4 regions of the Pseudomonas sp. GCEP-101 genome follow, and region 3 is predicted to be linked to each of the others. Evidence: riboswitches for the same ligand, from Rfam matches in the RefSeq annotation. Region 3 holds a riboswitch; each other region holds the start of a gene.
The links. Region 3 has a riboswitch for cobalamin ahead of N0B71_RS15015 (TonB-dependent receptor plug domain-containing protein). Riboswitches for the same ligand answer to the same signal wherever they lie in the genome.

Region 1 (4,095 bases), 710 kb from region 3:
CGGGGTTCCAGTCCGCCTGCCAGCGGGCGAGGTCGCAGCTGCCGACGTGCGGGTGATAGACCGCCACGCGCGGCAGCGTCCGGGGTTCGCTCCACGCATAGTCGCGTTGCAGGTGTCGGTCGGCCAGGCAGGCGAAGAACTGCCGTGCGTTGTCCATGCCGCCCTGGCGCAGGTACTGCCAGAGGCGCTCGGCATCCTGCGGCGCGACGCTGCACAGCGCGCTGAGTTCCGGGTCGGGCTTGTCGTCGCCCGGCACCGCGATCAGCGTGGCGCCGCGCTCGGCCAGCGCCGCCAATTGCTCCATGCCGTAGCGCCAGTAGCCGACGCCACCGTGCACCGAGATCAGGATGACCTTCGCGTGCTGCAGCACCTCGTCGACGTAGAGGTCCACCGAGGCGTGGTTCTGCAACTGCATGGGGTTGGCCAGGCGCAGGCTCGGGTAGTCCTCCGGCAGCGCGCGTGCGGCCTCGGCGAGCAGCGCCAGGTGCGAGTCGCCGCTGCAGAGGATCACCAGCTCGGCGGGCGTCTGGGCCAGGTGGGCGATGCCGTCGTCGGGGACGAAGCCGCCGGGTTGGGTGCGCAGCAGGTGCATGAGGCTTGCTCGGTTTTCGGTTTTTCGTAGGAGCGAGCTTGCTCGCGAACAAACCTCCGCAGCGGGGCTGCGGTTCGCGAGCAAGCTCGCTCCTACAGGGGGATTGCACGGTCGTAGGATGGGTGGAGCGCAGCGATAACCATCATTGGCGGTGGGTATCGCTGCGCTCCACGCCACCCTACGACGTCATCAAGTCAGGGCGGTACGCAGCTCGTTGGCGATGACGGCCTGATCCAGCTCCTGGCCGATCACCACCAGGCGCGTGCCGCGGGGCTCATCACTGCGCCAGGCGCGGTCGAAGTGTTTGTCGAAGCGCTTGCCGACGCCCTGTACCAGGAGGCGCATGGGCTTGCCGGGAATGGCGACGAAGCCCTTGATGCGCAGGATGGCGTGACGCTCGACCAGCGCGCTCAGCGCATCGAGCAGGGCACGCTCTTCCACTTCCGGCAGGTCGACGTGGAAGGAGTCGAACTCGTCGTGGTCGTGGTCTTCATGGCCTTCGTGGTCGTGGTGAGTGGGGCGGCTGTCGATGTGCAGCTCGGCCTCGGCGTTCAGGCCCAGCAGCACGGAGAGCGGCAGCTGGCCGGAGTTGGCTTCGACGATCTTCACCGCCGGCGGCAGCTCCTCGGCGACTTCGGCGCGCACGCGGGCCAGCGCCTCGGCATCCAGCAGGTCGGCCTTGTTCAGTACCACCAGGTCGGCACTCGCCAACTGGTCCTCGAAGAGCTCGTGCAGCGGCGATTCGTGGTCCAGGTTCGGGTCCTGCTGGCGCTGCTGGTCCACCTGCTCGGGGTGGGCGGCGAAGGTGCCGGCGGCCACGGCCGGGCTGTCGACCACGGTGATCACCGCGTCGACGGTGCAGGCGTTGCGGATTTCCGGCCACTGGAAGGCCTGCACCAGCGGCTTGGGCAGGGCCAGGCCCGAGGTCTCGATGAGGATCTGGTCGAGGTCGCCACGACGTGCCACCAGCTCGCGCATCACCGGGAAGAATTCTTCCTGCACGGTGCAGCACAGGCAGCCGTTGGCCAGCTCGAAGACGCGGCCGACCGCCTCTTCTTCGCTGCAGCCGATGGAGCACTGCTTGAGGATGTCGCCGTCGATACCCAGCTCGCCGAATTCGTTGACGATCACCGCGATGCGGCGGCCTTCGGCGTTGTCCAGCATGTGGCGGAGCAGCGTGGTTTTGCCGGCGCCGAGGAAGCCGGTGACGATGGTGACGGGGAGTTTGGCCAGGGTTTTCATGCGCGCCTCGCAAGCGGGAGTTGGAAGGCGGATGAAGGGCGCGCGCGCGGGTTCGCCGCGCAACGAAGGTCGCCACCGGATCACCCCGCCCGGTTGTCTGTTCATAACGAACCGGTTCCGGATCTCGCGAGCTAGAGCCAGGCAAGGCGGAGGGTCGTCGGGGACGCGGAGTTGACTGTAGTCAATGAGCAGTCCACGACGATCCTCCCACGCAGCATGGCCGACGCGCAGCAGATCGAAAACCAGTCACGAGGCAGGTCTCCTGGCTCACAGCCCTGTCGTGTTCCTTCGCCTTCCCGCCGTGGTCGGCAGTGGCGTGTGAAAGAACAGGCTGTTCACAGTTGCGGGGGCAGCCGTGGCGCATCCGAAGATTTCCACGTTCCCTCTTAGCTCCGGCCAGCGCCGGAGAACCTCGAAGGGAGGAAGGCTACGCAGCGTGAGCGGGGCGGTCAATCGCCGGGGATCGGTTCGGCCGTGGTTGACGCTGCCGGGCGGTCGTGGTCAGCTAGCGCGGTTCCAGGTGTCTCGCGCCGACGCGCGCGAGGTGAAACGGGAAGCCGGTGCGTCCGCAAGGACCAGTCCGGCGCTGCCCCCGCAACGGTAAGCGAATGAAGGGTCATCGGTAGCCACTGTGCTCGCGCATGGGAAGGCTGACCCGCCCAGCCAGCCGGCTGTCATCGCAAGCCCGGAGACCGGCCTGGAATCCTTCGTTTTTGGCAAACCCGCGGTGGGCGGGCGCAGGCCGTGGCGCGACCGATCCGGCGCGTTCGAATGCGTTCAACCTCTGCGTTCTCTACTCAAGTTTCAGAGGGAACGTTCATGTCCAGCAGCATCCTGGCGCAACAGGCGTCGAGCACTTCCATCCCCCTTTCCAAGCGCATCAGCCTGGCCATCGGCGCCAGCCTGCTCGGTGCGCTGCTGGTGTATTTCGCCGGCTTCTCGCATCTGGAAGCGGTGCACAACGCCGCCCACGATACCCGTCATAGTGCGGGCTTCCCCTGCCACTGACGCGGTTCTGAGTTCAATCGGCTGCGCGTCGGCCGGGCTGCGCTGGAAAATCGCCGTGGACTGCTCATGGACAGCAGTCCACTGCGCGTCCCCGGCGATCCTCCGCCTTGACTGGCTCTAGCTCGCTCGATTCGATGGCTCGCAGAAGAAAGAAGGAAAGAGCGAATGATCAAACGTATCGCCCAGACCGCCGGTTTCGCCGGTCTGATCGCGGCGCTGGTGCTGACCGTGGTCCAGCTGCTGTGGGTGTCCCCGCTGATCCTCAAGGCGGAGACCTACGAAAAGTCCGAACCGGTGGCAATGGCCGAGCACAGCCACGAGCACGCTGAAGGTGCCGTCGCCGACCATCACCATGATTCGCAAGCCTGGGAGCCGGAAGACGGCTGGCAGCGCATCCTCTCCACCACCGGCGGCAACCTGGTGGTCGCGGTGGGCTTTGCGCTGATGCTGGCCGGCCTGTTCACCCTGCGCGAGCCGGGCAAGACGTCCGAGGGCCTGTTCTGGGGCCTGGCCGGCTTTGCGGTGTTCACCCTGGCGCCGTCCCTCGGCCTGCCTCCGGAAGTCCCCGGCACCGCCGCCGCCGACCTGAGCCTGCGGCAGACCTGGTGGATCGGCACTGCCGCTGCCACCGCCGCCGGCCTCGCTCTGCTGGTGTTCGGCCGCCACTGGGCGCTGCGCAGCGTTGGCCTGGCCTTGCTGGTGGTGCCGCACGTGATCGGCGCGCCGCAACCGGAGGTGCACTCCAGCCTCGCGCCGGAAAGCCTGGCCCACGAGTTCATCCTCGCCTCGCTGGTCACCAACGCGGTGTTCTGGGTGGCGCTGGGGCTGGTCGCCGCCTGGCTGTTCCGCCGATTCACGCCGCAGGCCTGATCCGGGGGCTATGCTCGACCCCGCAGCCGGCCCGGCCGCTGCGGGGTTTTTATTGTCATCTTCAAGGAGAGCGACCATGACGCTGGTTGCCGGCCTCGGTTGCCGCCGTGGCTGCCCGCTCGATGAACTGCGCGCGTTGCTGCAGGCCACGCTGGCCGAGGCGGGGCTCGACGAGTCGATGCTCACTGCCCTGGCCAGCGCCACGCTGAAGGCCGACGAAGCGGGGCTCAGCGCCCTGGCGGCGGCCCTTGACCTGCCGCTGGTGCTGTTCACGCCACAGCAGCTGGCGGCCTGCGAAGCGCGCCTGGGCGACCCTTCCGACAGCGTACGCGCCGCCACCGGCACGGCCAGCGTGGCCGAAGCCGCCGCGCTGTTGCAGGCCG
Region 2 (4,095 bases), 580 kb from region 3:
AAAAATGCACGCAATGGTTGATCGCCAGTGCCGCCAGGCCCTGGCTGCGTGCCTTCGCCACCAGTGCCGGCAGGCCCAGGTCGAAGGCGCACTGGGAAAAGCCGCCCCGGGCATCCACCCGCACGATGGCCGGCGCCGGCTCTGACAATTCCGGCACGGCGTCGCGAACCACCTTGCCGGCGCGCACCGTGTGGATGCAGCCCAGCAGCCGCCACACGCCGTGGGACGTACAGCCATCGCGCTCGCCGGCCAGCACGGTGTCGGTCACCGCCTGCACGTGGGGTTCGCTGAAGCCGTGGTGGCGCAGGATCGCCACCGACAGTTCGCGCAGTTCATCCAGGCTCAGTCGGGCCACGCCATTCTCCTCAGGTCGCTGCGAATGCCTGCGGCAAACCGCCGCCGGTCGGTAGTGCCGTCTACCATGGCGTCTCGCGCCGGCGACCGCTTGCGCGCAATCGCCAGTGCCGACGACGATTTCGGCACAGCCCGTGGGCCATTTCCCGACTATCCGGTCGTCCGAAGGATTGGCCCTACGTTGCTTGGGCCATTCCAGCGCATCAGGTAAACTTCCGCATCTTTGCCTTCTCATAACGATCAGCCTGATGCCCACGACGTTTCACGAGATTCCCCGCGAGCGCCCTGCCACGCCCCTGCTCGACCGCGCCAGCACGCCGGTCGAGCTGCGTCGCCTGGGCGAAGCGGAGCTGCTGACCCTCGCTGACGAACTGCGCCAGTACCTGCTGTACAGCGTCGGCCAGACCGGCGGCCACTTCGGTGCAGGCCTGGGCGTGATCGAACTGACGGTCGCCCTGCACTACGTCTTCGATACCCCGGACGACCGTCTGGTGTGGGACGTGGGCCACCAGGCCTACCCGCACAAGATCCTCACCGGCCGCCGCGAGCGCATGGCCAGCCTGCGCCAGAAGGACGGCCTGGCCGCCTTCCCGCGCCGCTCCGAAAGCGAGTACGACACCTTTGGCGTCGGTCACTCCAGCACCTCCATCAGCGCCGCCCTGGGGATGGCCATCGCCGCCCGCATGCAGGGCTCCAGCCGCAAGTCGGTGGCGGTGATCGGCGACGGCGCACTGACCGCCGGCATGGCCTTCGAGGCGCTCAACCACGCGTCGGAGGTCAAGGCCGACATGCTGGTGATCCTCAACGACAACGACATGTCGATCTCCAACAACGTCGGCGGCCTGTCCAACTACCTGGCCAAGATCCTCTCCAGCCGCACCTACAGCAGCATGCGCGAAGGCAGCAAGAAGGTGCTCTCGCGCCTGCCCGGCGCCTGGGAGATCGCCCGCCGCACCGAGGAATACGCCAAGGGCATGCTGGTCCCCGGCACGCTCTTCGAGGAGCTGGGCTGGAACTACATCGGCCCCATCGACGGTCACGACCTGCCGACCCTCATCGCCACCCTGCGCAACATGCGCGACCTCAAGGGCCCGCAGTTCCTCCACGTGGTGACCAAGAAGGGCAAGGGCTTCGCCCCGGCGGAAATCGACCCCATCGGCTACCACGCCATCACCAAGCTCGAACCCGAGGGCGCGCCGGCCCACGCCGTGCCGAAGAAGGCCGGCGGGCCGAAGTACTCCAGCGTGTTCGGCCAGTGGCTGTGCGACATGGCCGCGCAAGACCCGCGCCTGGTCGGCATCACCCCGGCGATGAAGGAAGGCTCCGACCTGGTCGCCTTCGCCGACAAGTTCCCGGACCGCTACTTCGATGTCGCCATCGCCGAGCAGCACGCCGTGACCCTGGCGGCCGGCATGGCCTGCGATGGCGCCAAGCCCGTGGTGGCGATCTACTCCACCTTCCTGCAGCGCGGCTACGACCAGCTGATCCATGACGTCGCGGTGCAGAACCTCGACGTGCTGTTCGCCATCGACCGCGCCGGCCTGGTGGGCGAAGACGGCCCGACCCACGCCGGCAGCTTCGACCTCTCCTACCTGCGCTGCATCCCCGGCATGCTGGTGATGACCCCCAGCGACGAGAACGAACTGCGCAAGCTGCTCACCACCGGCCATCACTTCGAAGGCCCGGCGGCGGTGCGCTACCCGCGCGGCACCGGCCCCAACGCCACCATCGAGGCGGCGCTGGAACCGGTCGAGATCGGCAAGGGCGTGCTGCGCCGCGAAGGCAAGGCCGGCAAGGTCGCCTTCCTGGTGTTCGGCGTGCAGCTGGCCGACGCGCTGAAAGTCGCCGAGCAGTTCGACGCGACGGTCGCCGACATGCGCTTCGTCAAGCCGCTGGACGAGGACCTGGTGCGCCAGCTGGCCGCCAGCCACGAGCTGCTGGTGACCGTCGAGGAGAACGCGGTGATGGGTGGCGCCGGCGCCGCCGTCAGCGAATTCCTCGCCCGCGAGAACCTCCAGCAGCCGATCCTGCACCTGGGCCTGCCGGACTACTACGTCGAGCACGCCAAGCCGGCGCAGATGCTCGCCGAGTGCGGGCTGGACGCCGCCGGCATCGAAGCGGCGGTGAAGGCACGGCTGGAGGCGCTGGGCAAGCGCTGAGACCGATCGGCGCATCCCTCCTCCGGAGTATTGCCAGTGACGGGCGCACCGACTAAGGTGCGCCCGTTTTCGTTCGAGGTAACGGGAAGCAGGTGAGAGACCTGCGCTGCCCCCGCAACGGTAACCGACGCGCCCCTCGCGGAGCGCAGCATCGCCATGAGCCACTGCACGATTGCGGGAAGGCGGCGATGTGACGTCGGCAGCCCGGAGACCGCCCTCGACACGCCCCGACAGGTGTTGCGGAGGGCCGCACCGTCAAGTGCGGCCCGCCGCCCTTGCCACGCCCTCCTCGAAAGTCATCCGACCGCTTTTGAGGACGCTCCATGAAACTGACCCGACTCGCCCTGGCCACCAGCCTGCTGCCCGGCATGGCCTTCGCCGCTGGCGACATCTACACGCTCTCCGACCAGGTGATCACCTCCGCCCGCCAGGCCCAGCCGCGCGCCGAAGCCACCTCGGCCAACAGCGTGTTCACCCGCGCCGACATCGAACGCCTGCAGGTGCGCAGCGTCCCCGCCCTGCTCGCCCGCGTGCCCGGCGTGCAGATGGGCAGCTCCGGCGGCGTGGTCTCCTACTCCGTGCGCGGCGCCAGCACCGCGCAGACCCTGGTGCTGGTGGACGGCCAGCGCATCGCCTCGGCCAGCAGCGGCATCGCCCGCCTGGACTACCTGAGCATCGACAGCATCGAGCGCGTCGAAGTGACCCGTGGCCCGCGTTCCGCGCTGTACGGCGCCGACGCCATCGGCGGGGTCATCCAGATCTTCACCCGCCGCGGCGAAGCCGGCCTGCACCCGGAAGTGCGCCTGGCCGCCGGCAGCCACGGCACCTTCGAGCGCAGCCTGAGCCTCTCCGGCGGCAACGAGCAGACCCGCTACAACCTCGGTGGCAGCCTCGACGAAAGCCAGGGCTGGGACCGCACCAGCGATAACGTCGGCGCCGACAGCGACGACGACGCCCAGCGCAACAAGGCCGTGCACCTGAACCTGGACCACCGTTTCAGCGAAGACTGGAAGGCCGGCCTGAACCTCAACGACCAGCGCGGCAAGAACGAATACGACGACGCCTACAACGTCGAACCGGGCTCACCCCGCGACGAATTCCGCGTCAGCAGCTACAGCGCCTACCTCGACGGACAGCTCACGGCGATGTGGAACAGCCGCCTGGAGCTGGGCCGCAGCTTCGACCGCAACAAGGCCGTGGGCGCCGCCGACAGCTGGAACAACGGCCTGCTGGAAACCACTCGCCACTCCGCGAGCTGGATCAACCGCCTGCAACTGGACGACGCCAACCAGCTGGCCCTGGGCACCGACTGGTACGAGGACAAGGTCGACGGCAGCACCGCTTTCGCCGACGACCAGCGCAGCAACCGCGCCTTCTTCGCCCAGCACAGCTTCAAGGGCGACAGCTTCGGCACCGAACTGGGCCTGCGCCACGACAACAACCAGGCCTATGGCAGCCAGAACAGCTGGAACGCCGCCTTCAGCCTGCCGGTGGGCGACAGCCAGACCTGGATCGCCAGCTACGGCGAAGGCTTCCGCGCGCCGACCTTCAGCGACCTCTACTACCCCGGCGCGAGCAACCC
Region 3 (4,095 bases):
GGCGCCTGGCGCAGGCACCTGGGGCTGACCCAGGCGGAAGTCGCCAGGCGAATGGGCATCAGCCAGCCCGCCTATGCCCAGCAGGAAGCCGCGACCCGGCCGCGCAAACCGACGCGGGAAAAGGTCGCGAAGGCGCTGGGGATTCACGCCGACCTGCTGGATCTCTGAGCGGTCAGATCCAGCGATCATTCTCCGCCGTGCGTTCGCCGCCCTGGTCGCCGGTGTTCAGCACGCCGCGCGGTTCGATGAGCATCACCTGCACTTCGTGCTCGGCATAGGGCTTGTGCTCTACGCCGCGCGGCACCACGTACAGCTCGCCGGCGCGCAGGGTCAGCGGGCCGTCGCGGAAGTCGATGCGCAACTCGCCGTCGAGCACGATGAAGGTTTCGTCGGTGTCGGCGTGGCTGTGCCAGACGAAGTCGCCGTGCAGCTTCACGACCTTGAACTGGTAGTCGTTCATCTCGGCGATCACCCGCGGCTGCCAGGTGTCAGTGATGCGGCCGAGCTTGTCCTGCAGGTTGATCGGTTGGCGTTGGGTCACGGTGTGTTGCTCCTTGAAATCGGTCTGCCGACACTACGACCCGTCGGGCGAGCCATCTTGCAGGAACTTGCGCTTGGCTGTCGGTCGCCGCGGCGGGCTGGGCGGGGAAAAGCGCGCGACTATGCTCAGAGCATTGCGCTCGTTGCTGCTCGGAGATCGCCATGTCCACACCTTTTCCCGTTACCCGCCCCAGCGTCATTCCCTGCCTGCGCTACCGCGATGCGCCCCAGGCCATCGACTGGCTGTGCGCCACGTTCGGCTTCCAGCGGCAACTGGTGGTCGCCGATGACCACGGCGGTATCGCCCACGCGCAGTTGGCCCTGGCCGACGGCAGCGGGCTGGTGATGCTCGGCTCGCTGCACGACAACGAATACGGCCGGCTGATGCGCCAGCCCGACGAGATCGGCGGCTGCACCCAGAGCATCTACGTGGTGGTGAAAGACGCCGAAGTCGTGTATCGCGCGGCCGTCGACGCCGGCGCGCAGATCGTCATCGACATCAAGGACGAGGACTACGGCGGCCAGGGCTTCACCTGCCGCGACCCGGAAGGGCACATCTGGAGTTTCGGCACCTACGATCCCTGGCACTGAGGGCGCCCGCGCCGCGCCTGCAACATCCTGCCCAACCCCCGCGCTTGACGCTTTCCGCCAGCCGATGTTCAGATGCCTCCCGTTTCAGGTGCCCCCCGCCGCCGTGCGTGGGGTGAAACGGGAAGCCGGTGCGTCGCCTTCGTGCGATCAGTCCGGCGCTGCCCCCGCAACGGTAAGCGAGCGGAGCATCCACGAGGCCACTGTGCTCAGGCATGGGAAGGCGGATGTTCCACGACCCTCGCAAGCCCGGAGACCGGCCTGGAACCTGTTTGGCAAACCCGCGGTGGGCGGGCGTGAGCCGGTCCCCGGGCGCGCTCGTTCCGGGCCTCGCTGCGCCGCCTGCGAAATCCCGATTTCGAGGCGATCACCTTGCAACACTCTCCCGACCTGAACCGGCGCGCGCTGCGCTGGAGTCCCGTTCTGTTCCTCTGCACGCTCGGCTCGCCGCTCGCGGCGGCGCCACTGGACCTGGCCGACGAAGTCGTCAGCGCGCCATCGGTGGAATCCACCACGGTAGCCGACATGGCCCGCTACGGCAGCCGGCTTGAGGTCATCGACCGCCAGCAGATCGAACGCGCCGGCCCCGGCGCCGACCTCACCCGCGTGCTGCAGATGTATGTGCCCGGCCTGTTCGTCGCGCCGAAGAACGGCCCGTTCGATTACGGCACCTACTCGCTGCTGGGCGGACGCAACGACGACACGCTGATCCTGCTGGACGGTGTGCGCCTGAACAACCGCCTCTACGGCGGCATCTACCTCGATACCCTGCCGACCACCGCGGTGGAGCGCATCGAGGTGCTCAAGGGCGGCCAGGGCTTGCTGTTTGGCACGCAGGCGGTATCCGGGGTGATCAACATCATCACCCGCAGCGCGCGCAGCCGCGTGGCATCCGGGGAAGTGAACCTCGGCCTGGACACTTTCAAGGGCCGCAGCGGAGACGCCCGCGCCGAGCAGATCGTGCAGACCGGCCTGGGCGACCTCGGGCTGATGGCCTACGTCAGCCACAACCGCTCCGACGGCTACCAGCCGTACCGCGACCGCGACATGACCGACACGCTGAGCGACAAGCGCCGCTCCTACGACGTCAACGTGTTCGGCGCCAAGGCCATCCAGGCCATCGGTGAGGCCTCGCGGCTGGAGCTGTTCTACCAGAATGCCGACGCCGCGCTGGATTTCGCCCGGCCCACCGCCAACCGCCACACCCGCAACAACCGCGTGCAGCAGATCGCCACGGCGACCTTCCAGCAGCGCGTCGGCGACGACTTCAGCTGGTTCGCCAAGACCCACCTCAACGACTGGGACACCCGTTACGACCGCGTCTACAACCTGCAGGGCGGCGGCACCCAGGTGCTCAACCACAACGACTACTGGGGCTTCACCGACTGGGGCGCGCAGCTCGAAGGCAAGGCGACGCTGGCGGGCGGCCACGAACTGGTCCTGGGCAATGACAACCAGTGGTACAAGGGCCAGGACGATGTGCTGATCATCGACAACCAGCAGGCCGAGTCCCACGCGCTCTATGCCCAACTGCGGCCGAGCATCGCGGCGCTGCCCGACTGGCACCCGAGCCTGGGGGTGCGCCGCGAGGCGATCGCCGGCGGCGAGGGCGCCACCGTGTGGATGCTCACCTCGCTCTATGACCTCACCCGGCAGCTGAAGCTGCGCGGCCAGTTCGGCACCGCCTTCAAGCTGCCCACCGCCGAGCAGCTGTTCGTCAACGAACCGGGCGAGGAAGTCGGCAACCGCGACCTCAAGCCCGAGCGCAGCCGCAACGCCGAGCTGGGCCTGGACTACACCGGCGAGCTGTTCGACCAGCCGTGGAGCGGCAGCGTCACGCTGTTCCGCCGCGAGATCACCGACCTCATCACCCTCGCCGGCGACCAGTGGGTGAACGGCAACGGCGAGATCACCGTGCGCGGGGCCGAAGCCAGCGGCCAGTGGCAGCTCGGTCGGCGCTGGCAGCTCTGGGCCGACGCCACGCGCAACCTGGTGGACAGCCGCGAGGGCGTGGCGGTGAACAACATCCCGCAGTTCTTCGCCCGCCTGCGCCTGGGCTACGACGACAGCCAGTGGGGGGCGGGGCTTGCCACGCGCTATGTCGGCTCCATCGTCAGCGCCCAGGGGGATGACTACGGCCACTACACGGTGCTCGACGGCGACGCCTACCGCTACCTCGATGCCGCCCGCGCACACCGCCTGAGCCTGCTGCTGGAGAACCTGCTGGACCGCGACTACGCCACCGGCCGCACCAGCAACGGCCTCCGCCAGGTGGACAACCTTGGCCGGCCGCGCACGGCCGAGCTGCGCTACACCTTCAGCTTCTGATGAAGGCCATCCTGTTGGTCGGCCCGCTGGCCGGCGCCCAGGGCGAGCGCCTGCTCCGCGAGGTGTCGACGCGTCTGGCCGATGTCGAGTGCGTCGACACCGGCGACGGTTTCGAAGGGCTGTGGACGCGCCTGCGCGCGGGGTTTGCCGAGCGTCAAGACGTGCTGCTGGTGGACCTCGAACCGAGCGCTGATGGCGCCTACCTCGACTGGCTGTGCGCCGAAGTGGCGGCGCTGCAGGCGCATTATCCGCAGGCGCCGGTGGCGAACGTCACCGCCTCGGCGCTGGGCCGGCGCGGGCTGGAAGCGGCGGCGGTGCTGGCGGCGATCGAGGACCCGGCGCAGCGGCTGGAGTGCCGGGACGTCGGCGCCGTGCCCGCGCAGCCGGACTGGCGGGCGCCGCCGCCGCACCGCCGTCACCTGTTCCTCTGCACCGGGCCGCGCTGCGTGCGCCGCGGTGCGCTGCCACTGTGGAAGACCCTGCGCCGCGAGCTGGTCCGCCTCGATCTGCACGAGAATGCCGAGGGCGCCTTGCTGACCCGCACCGGCTGCCAGTTCCCGTGTAACCGCGGGCCGCTGCTGACGGTGTATCCCGAGCGGGTCTGGTATGGCCTGCGCAGCGACGAGCAGGTGTGCCGGG
Region 4 (4,095 bases), 730 kb from region 3:
ATGCCGGTGGTGCCCAGGATCGACAGGCCGCCGAGGATGCCCAGGCGCGGGTTCATGGTCTTGAGCGCCAGCTCGGCGCCGCCTTCGATATTGATCGTGACGTCGAAGCCGCCGGTGTAGCCGCACTCCGCCGCCAGCGCGGCGAGGTTGGCCTGCATCATCTGCCGCGGCACCGGGTTGATCGCCGGCTCGCCCACCGCCAGCACCAGCCCCGGCTTGGTGACGGTGCCGACACCTTCGCCCGCCCGGAAGCGTACGCCCGGCTCGGCGCTCAAGGTGACGCGGGCAAAGACCAGCGCACCGTGGGTCACGTCCGGGTCGTCGCCGGCATCCTTCAGCGTGCCGGCTTCGGCACCCTCGGCGATGAGCCGGCAGAACGCCAGGCGCAGCGTCGCGCTGCGCTCTTTGGGCAGGGATATCTGTACCGCGTCGAGCGCCTCACCCGTCAGCAGCAGGCGCGCCGCCGCCAAGCTGGTGGCCGTGGCGCAGCTGCCGGTGGTGTAGCCGCTGCGCAGCGGGCGGGGTGCTTCGGAAGTCTCTTCGCGCATCGTCAGTCGGCCAGAGGCTTGCACACGTCCAGCAGGGTGATCGGCAACGCCGCACGCCAGGTATCGAAGCCGCCCAGCGGCTGGGCCTGAGACACCGACAGCCGGGTCAGCTCGCCACCGATGCGGGCGCGCCAGCTCAGCAGCAGGGACTCGCTCTGCAGCGTGACGGCATTGGCCACCAGCCGGCCGCCGGGCTTGAGCTGCTCCCAGCACTGTTCGAACACGCCGGGCAGGGTCACGCCGCCGCCGATGAAGATCGCATCGGGCCGCTCCAGCCCCTGCAAGGCTTCCGGCGCCGCGCCGCAGACCAGTTGCAGCGCCGGCACGCCAAGCGCATCGCGGTTGAAGCGGATATGTTCCTGACGCCCTTCGTTGGCTTCGATGGCCAGGGTGCGGCAGCTCGGGTGCGCGCGCATCCATTCGATGCCGATGGAGCCGCAACCGGCGCCGACGTCCCACAGCAGCTCGCCCGGCCGGGGCGCCAGCCGCGCCAGGGTGACGGCGCGCACGTCGCGCTTGGTCAGTTGGCCGTCATGGCGGTAGGCGTCGTCCGGCAGGCCGGTGGTCAATGGCAGGCGAATCGCCTCGGCGCCCGCCGCGCACTGCACCGCGACCAGGTTCAGCGCAGCGGTCTCGCTCGTCGACCAGTCGCTGGCGAGCCCGTCGATGCGTCGTTCGGCATCACCGCCCAGGTGCTCCAGCACGCTGAGGCGGCTGGCACCGAACCCCCGCTCGCGCAGCAGCGCGGCGATGGCGGCCGGGCTGCTGCCATCGTTGCTGAGGATCAGCAGCTTCGCGCTATCGTGAATCTGCGCATGGAGGGCGGCCAAGGGGCGTGCCACCAGCGAGAGCAGCGTGCAGTCCTGCAATGCCCAGCCCAGCCGCGCCGCGGCCAGGGAGGCGGAGGACGGCGCGGGAAGCACGAGCATTTCCTCGGATGGTACCTGCCGGGCGAGGCTCGCGCCGACGCCGAACAGCATCGGGTCGCCGCTGGCCAGCACGCAGGTGGGCTCACCTCGCCGGCGCAGCACCGGCTCCAGGCTGAACGGGCTCGGCCAGGCCTGGCGGCGGGCGCCCAGGCAAGGCGGCAGCAGGTCCAGCTGGCGCGGCGCGCCGATCACTTCGCTGGCGGCGAGCAGGGCGCGGCGCGCGGCCTTGCCGAGGCCGGCATAGCCGTCCTCGCCGATGCCGACGATGGTCAGCCAGGGCGTCATGAAATGTCCTCTGGGGTGCGACGATCGATCCGACGGGCAGGCTTTTCCTGACGTCGGGCAAAGCAGGCATAATACCCGCTTCGTCGGTGCTCGTAGGACGCTTCGCCTTTCACGGTGGGTTTCCCAGAGCCGAAGAGGGAACACGGTTAAGCCGTGGCTGCCCCCGCAACTGTAAGCAGCGAGTCCGCGCAATGCGGCGGCACGAGAACGATGTTCCGTGCCGCCGGCCAGGCCACTGGGCAACCGGGAAGGCCGCGCTGGATGAGGACCTGCCAGCCAGGAGACCTGCCGACGAAACCAGTCGCGCGTGCAGACATCGAGCGGGGTGTATCGGTGTCGTGAAATCCCCTGTGGGGATTCGCAGGTCACCGCGACCCAGCCCTGGTGACCACCGTGCACGACTCCTCCGCTCTGCCCGTCCGCCCGCATGCCTGCCCCGGCCTGCTGCGTATCGTGGCCTCCCGCGATGGCGGCATCTGCCGCATCAAGCTGCCGTGCGGGCAACTCGATGCCACCGCCGCGCGCGCCATTGCCCTGGCCGCCGAGCGCCACGCCGGCGGCGTTCTGGAAGCGACCAACCGCGCCAACCTGCAGATCCGCGGCGTGCACGCCGGCGCCGAAAGCGCGCTTAGCCGTGACCTGCTGGCGGCCGGCCTCGGCCCCCGCGAGCTGGCGGCGGACGACGTGCGCAACCTGCTGGTCAGCCCGGCGCTGGGCCTGGACCCTGGCAGCGCTTTCGATGCCAGTCCGCTCGCCCGCCAGTTGCTCGACCTGCTGGAACGCACCCCGCGCTTCCACGGCCTGTCGCCCAAGTTCGGCATCCAGCTGGACGCCGGCGAAGCGCTGGCGATGCTGGAGCATCCCAACGATATCTGGCTGTCGGCCATGTCCGCCGACGCCGCGCCGCTGTTCGCCGTCGGCCTGGCCGGCTGCCCGCCGCAGCGCGCCACCGATCGCCCTGCCCTCGCCGCTGTGACCGCCGCACAGGTGCCCGTGCTGGTGGACACCCTGCTGCACCTGTTCCTCGATCTCGCCGGCGACGGCCAGACGCGCCTGCGCCACCTGCGCGAGATGCTGCGCGACGACCTGCTGCTGGAGCGCCTGCAACAGCGCCTGCCGTTCGAACTGCAGCTCGGACCGGCTGTGGATAACTGGCGGCGTCCTGCACCACGGGCGTTCGGCCACCTCGGGATTCATCCGCAACGCCTGCCGGACCACGCCATGATCGGCGCGGGATTCGTCCTCGGACGCCTCGACAGCACCACCCTCTTCGGCCTGGCCGATCTCGCCGAACGCTTCAGCGGCGGACAGCTGCGCCTGACACCGTGGCAGAGCCTCATCCTGCCCGATGTGGCGCAGGCCGACGCTGCCGTGGTGCTGGGTGCGCTGGCCAACCTCGGCCTGCTGGTGGATGCCGCGCAGCCGCTCTCGCGCCTGGTCGCCTGCAGTGGCTCCAGCGGTTGCGCCCGCGGGCTGGCCGACACCAAGGCCGACGCCCTGCGCCTGGCCGAACGCCTGCGCCATGCGCCGCCCGCCGGCGTGCACCTGTGCGGCTGCCCGCGCTCCTGCGCCGCCGCCCACGTGGCCCCCTACACCCTGCTGGCCGTCGCCGACGGCCGCTATGACCTGTTCCGTCGCGCCGATGGCCTGGCCGGCTTCGGCCACCCGCTGGCGCGCAACCTGTCCCTCGAGGCCGCCGGCGATCTACTGGCCGCCCCCGGAGTCTCCATCGATGCTTGATTACATTCGCGACGGCCTGGCGATCTACCGCCAATCCTTCGCCACTATTCGCGCGGAAGCCGATCTGTCCGCCATCCCCGCGGACCTTGAGAAACTCGCCGTGCGGGTGATCCACGCCTGCGGCATGGTCGACGTCGTCCAGGACCTGCGCTTCTCCGCGGGCGCCGGGGCCATCGGCAGGGCGGCGCTATCCGCCGGCGCGCCGATCCTCTGCGATGCGCGGATGGTCGCCGAGGGCATCACCCGTGCGCGCCTGCCGGCGCACAACGAGGTGATCTGCACGCTCAACGATCCGGATGTTCCGGCGCTGGCCCGCGAGCTGGGCAACACGCGCTCGGCAGTGGCGCTGGAGCATTGGCGCGAACACCTGGAAGGCAGCGTGGTAGTGATCGGCAACGCCCCGACCGCCCTCTTCTACCTGCTCGAAATGCTCGACGCCGGCGCACCGAAACCGGCGCTGATTCTCGGCTTCCCGGTGGGCTTCGTCGGTGCCATGGAGTCCAAGGACGCCCTCGCTGCCGACAGCCGCGGCGTGCCCTACGTGATCGTGCGCGGCCGCCGTGGCGGCAGCGCGATGGCCGCCGCGGCCGTCA

Region 1: linked by a shared signal. The riboswitch ahead of cobW (cobalamin biosynthesis protein CobW) and the one ahead of N0B71_RS15015 (TonB-dependent receptor plug domain-containing protein) in region 3 are both predicted to bind cobalamin.
Region 2: linked by a shared signal. The riboswitch ahead of N0B71_RS12375 (TonB-dependent receptor domain-containing protein) and the one ahead of N0B71_RS15015 (TonB-dependent receptor plug domain-containing protein) in region 3 are both predicted to bind cobalamin.
Region 4: linked by a shared signal. The riboswitch ahead of cobG (precorrin-3B synthase) and the one ahead of N0B71_RS15015 (TonB-dependent receptor plug domain-containing protein) in region 3 are both predicted to bind cobalamin.

Annotation. Positions count from the first base shown of each region.
Region 1 covers NZ_CP104011.1:2,571,895-2,575,989, forward strand. The annotation lists gene cobN (cobaltochelatase subunit CobN) at 1-592, opposite strand, end outside; gene cobW (cobalamin biosynthesis protein CobW) at 782-1,834, opposite strand; cobalamin riboswitch at 2,070-2,264, opposite strand; cobalamin riboswitch at 2,336-2,549, shown strand; gene N0B71_RS11750 (CbtB-domain containing protein) at 2,654-2,842, shown strand; gene N0B71_RS11755 (CbtA family protein) at 3,008-3,712, shown strand; gene N0B71_RS11760 (cobalamin biosynthesis protein) at 3,789-4,095, shown strand, end outside.
Region 2 covers NZ_CP104011.1:2,698,794-2,702,888, reverse strand. The annotation lists gene N0B71_RS12385 (Ldh family oxidoreductase) at 1-355, opposite strand, end outside; gene dxs (1-deoxy-D-xylulose-5-phosphate synthase) at 603-2,513, shown strand; cobalamin riboswitch at 2,568-2,731, shown strand; gene N0B71_RS12375 (TonB-dependent receptor domain-containing protein) at 2,837-4,095, shown strand, end outside.
Region 3 covers NZ_CP104011.1:3,283,710-3,287,804, forward strand. The annotation lists gene N0B71_RS15000 (helix-turn-helix domain-containing protein) at 1-168, shown strand, start outside; gene N0B71_RS15005 (cupin domain-containing protein) at 173-541, opposite strand; gene N0B71_RS15010 (VOC family protein) at 703-1,131, shown strand; cobalamin riboswitch at 1,201-1,407, shown strand; gene N0B71_RS15015 (TonB-dependent receptor plug domain-containing protein) at 1,501-3,456, shown strand; gene N0B71_RS15020 ((2Fe-2S) ferredoxin domain-containing protein) at 3,456-4,095, shown strand, end outside.
Region 4 covers NZ_CP104011.1:2,558,628-2,562,722, reverse strand. The annotation lists gene N0B71_RS11705 (cobalt-precorrin-5B (C(1))-methyltransferase) at 1-548, opposite strand, end outside; gene cbiE (precorrin-6y C5,15-methyltransferase (decarboxylating) subunit CbiE) at 551-1,762, opposite strand; cobalamin riboswitch at 1,830-2,069, shown strand; gene cobG (precorrin-3B synthase) at 2,156-3,502, shown strand; gene N0B71_RS11690 (precorrin-8X methylmutase) at 3,495-4,095, shown strand, end outside.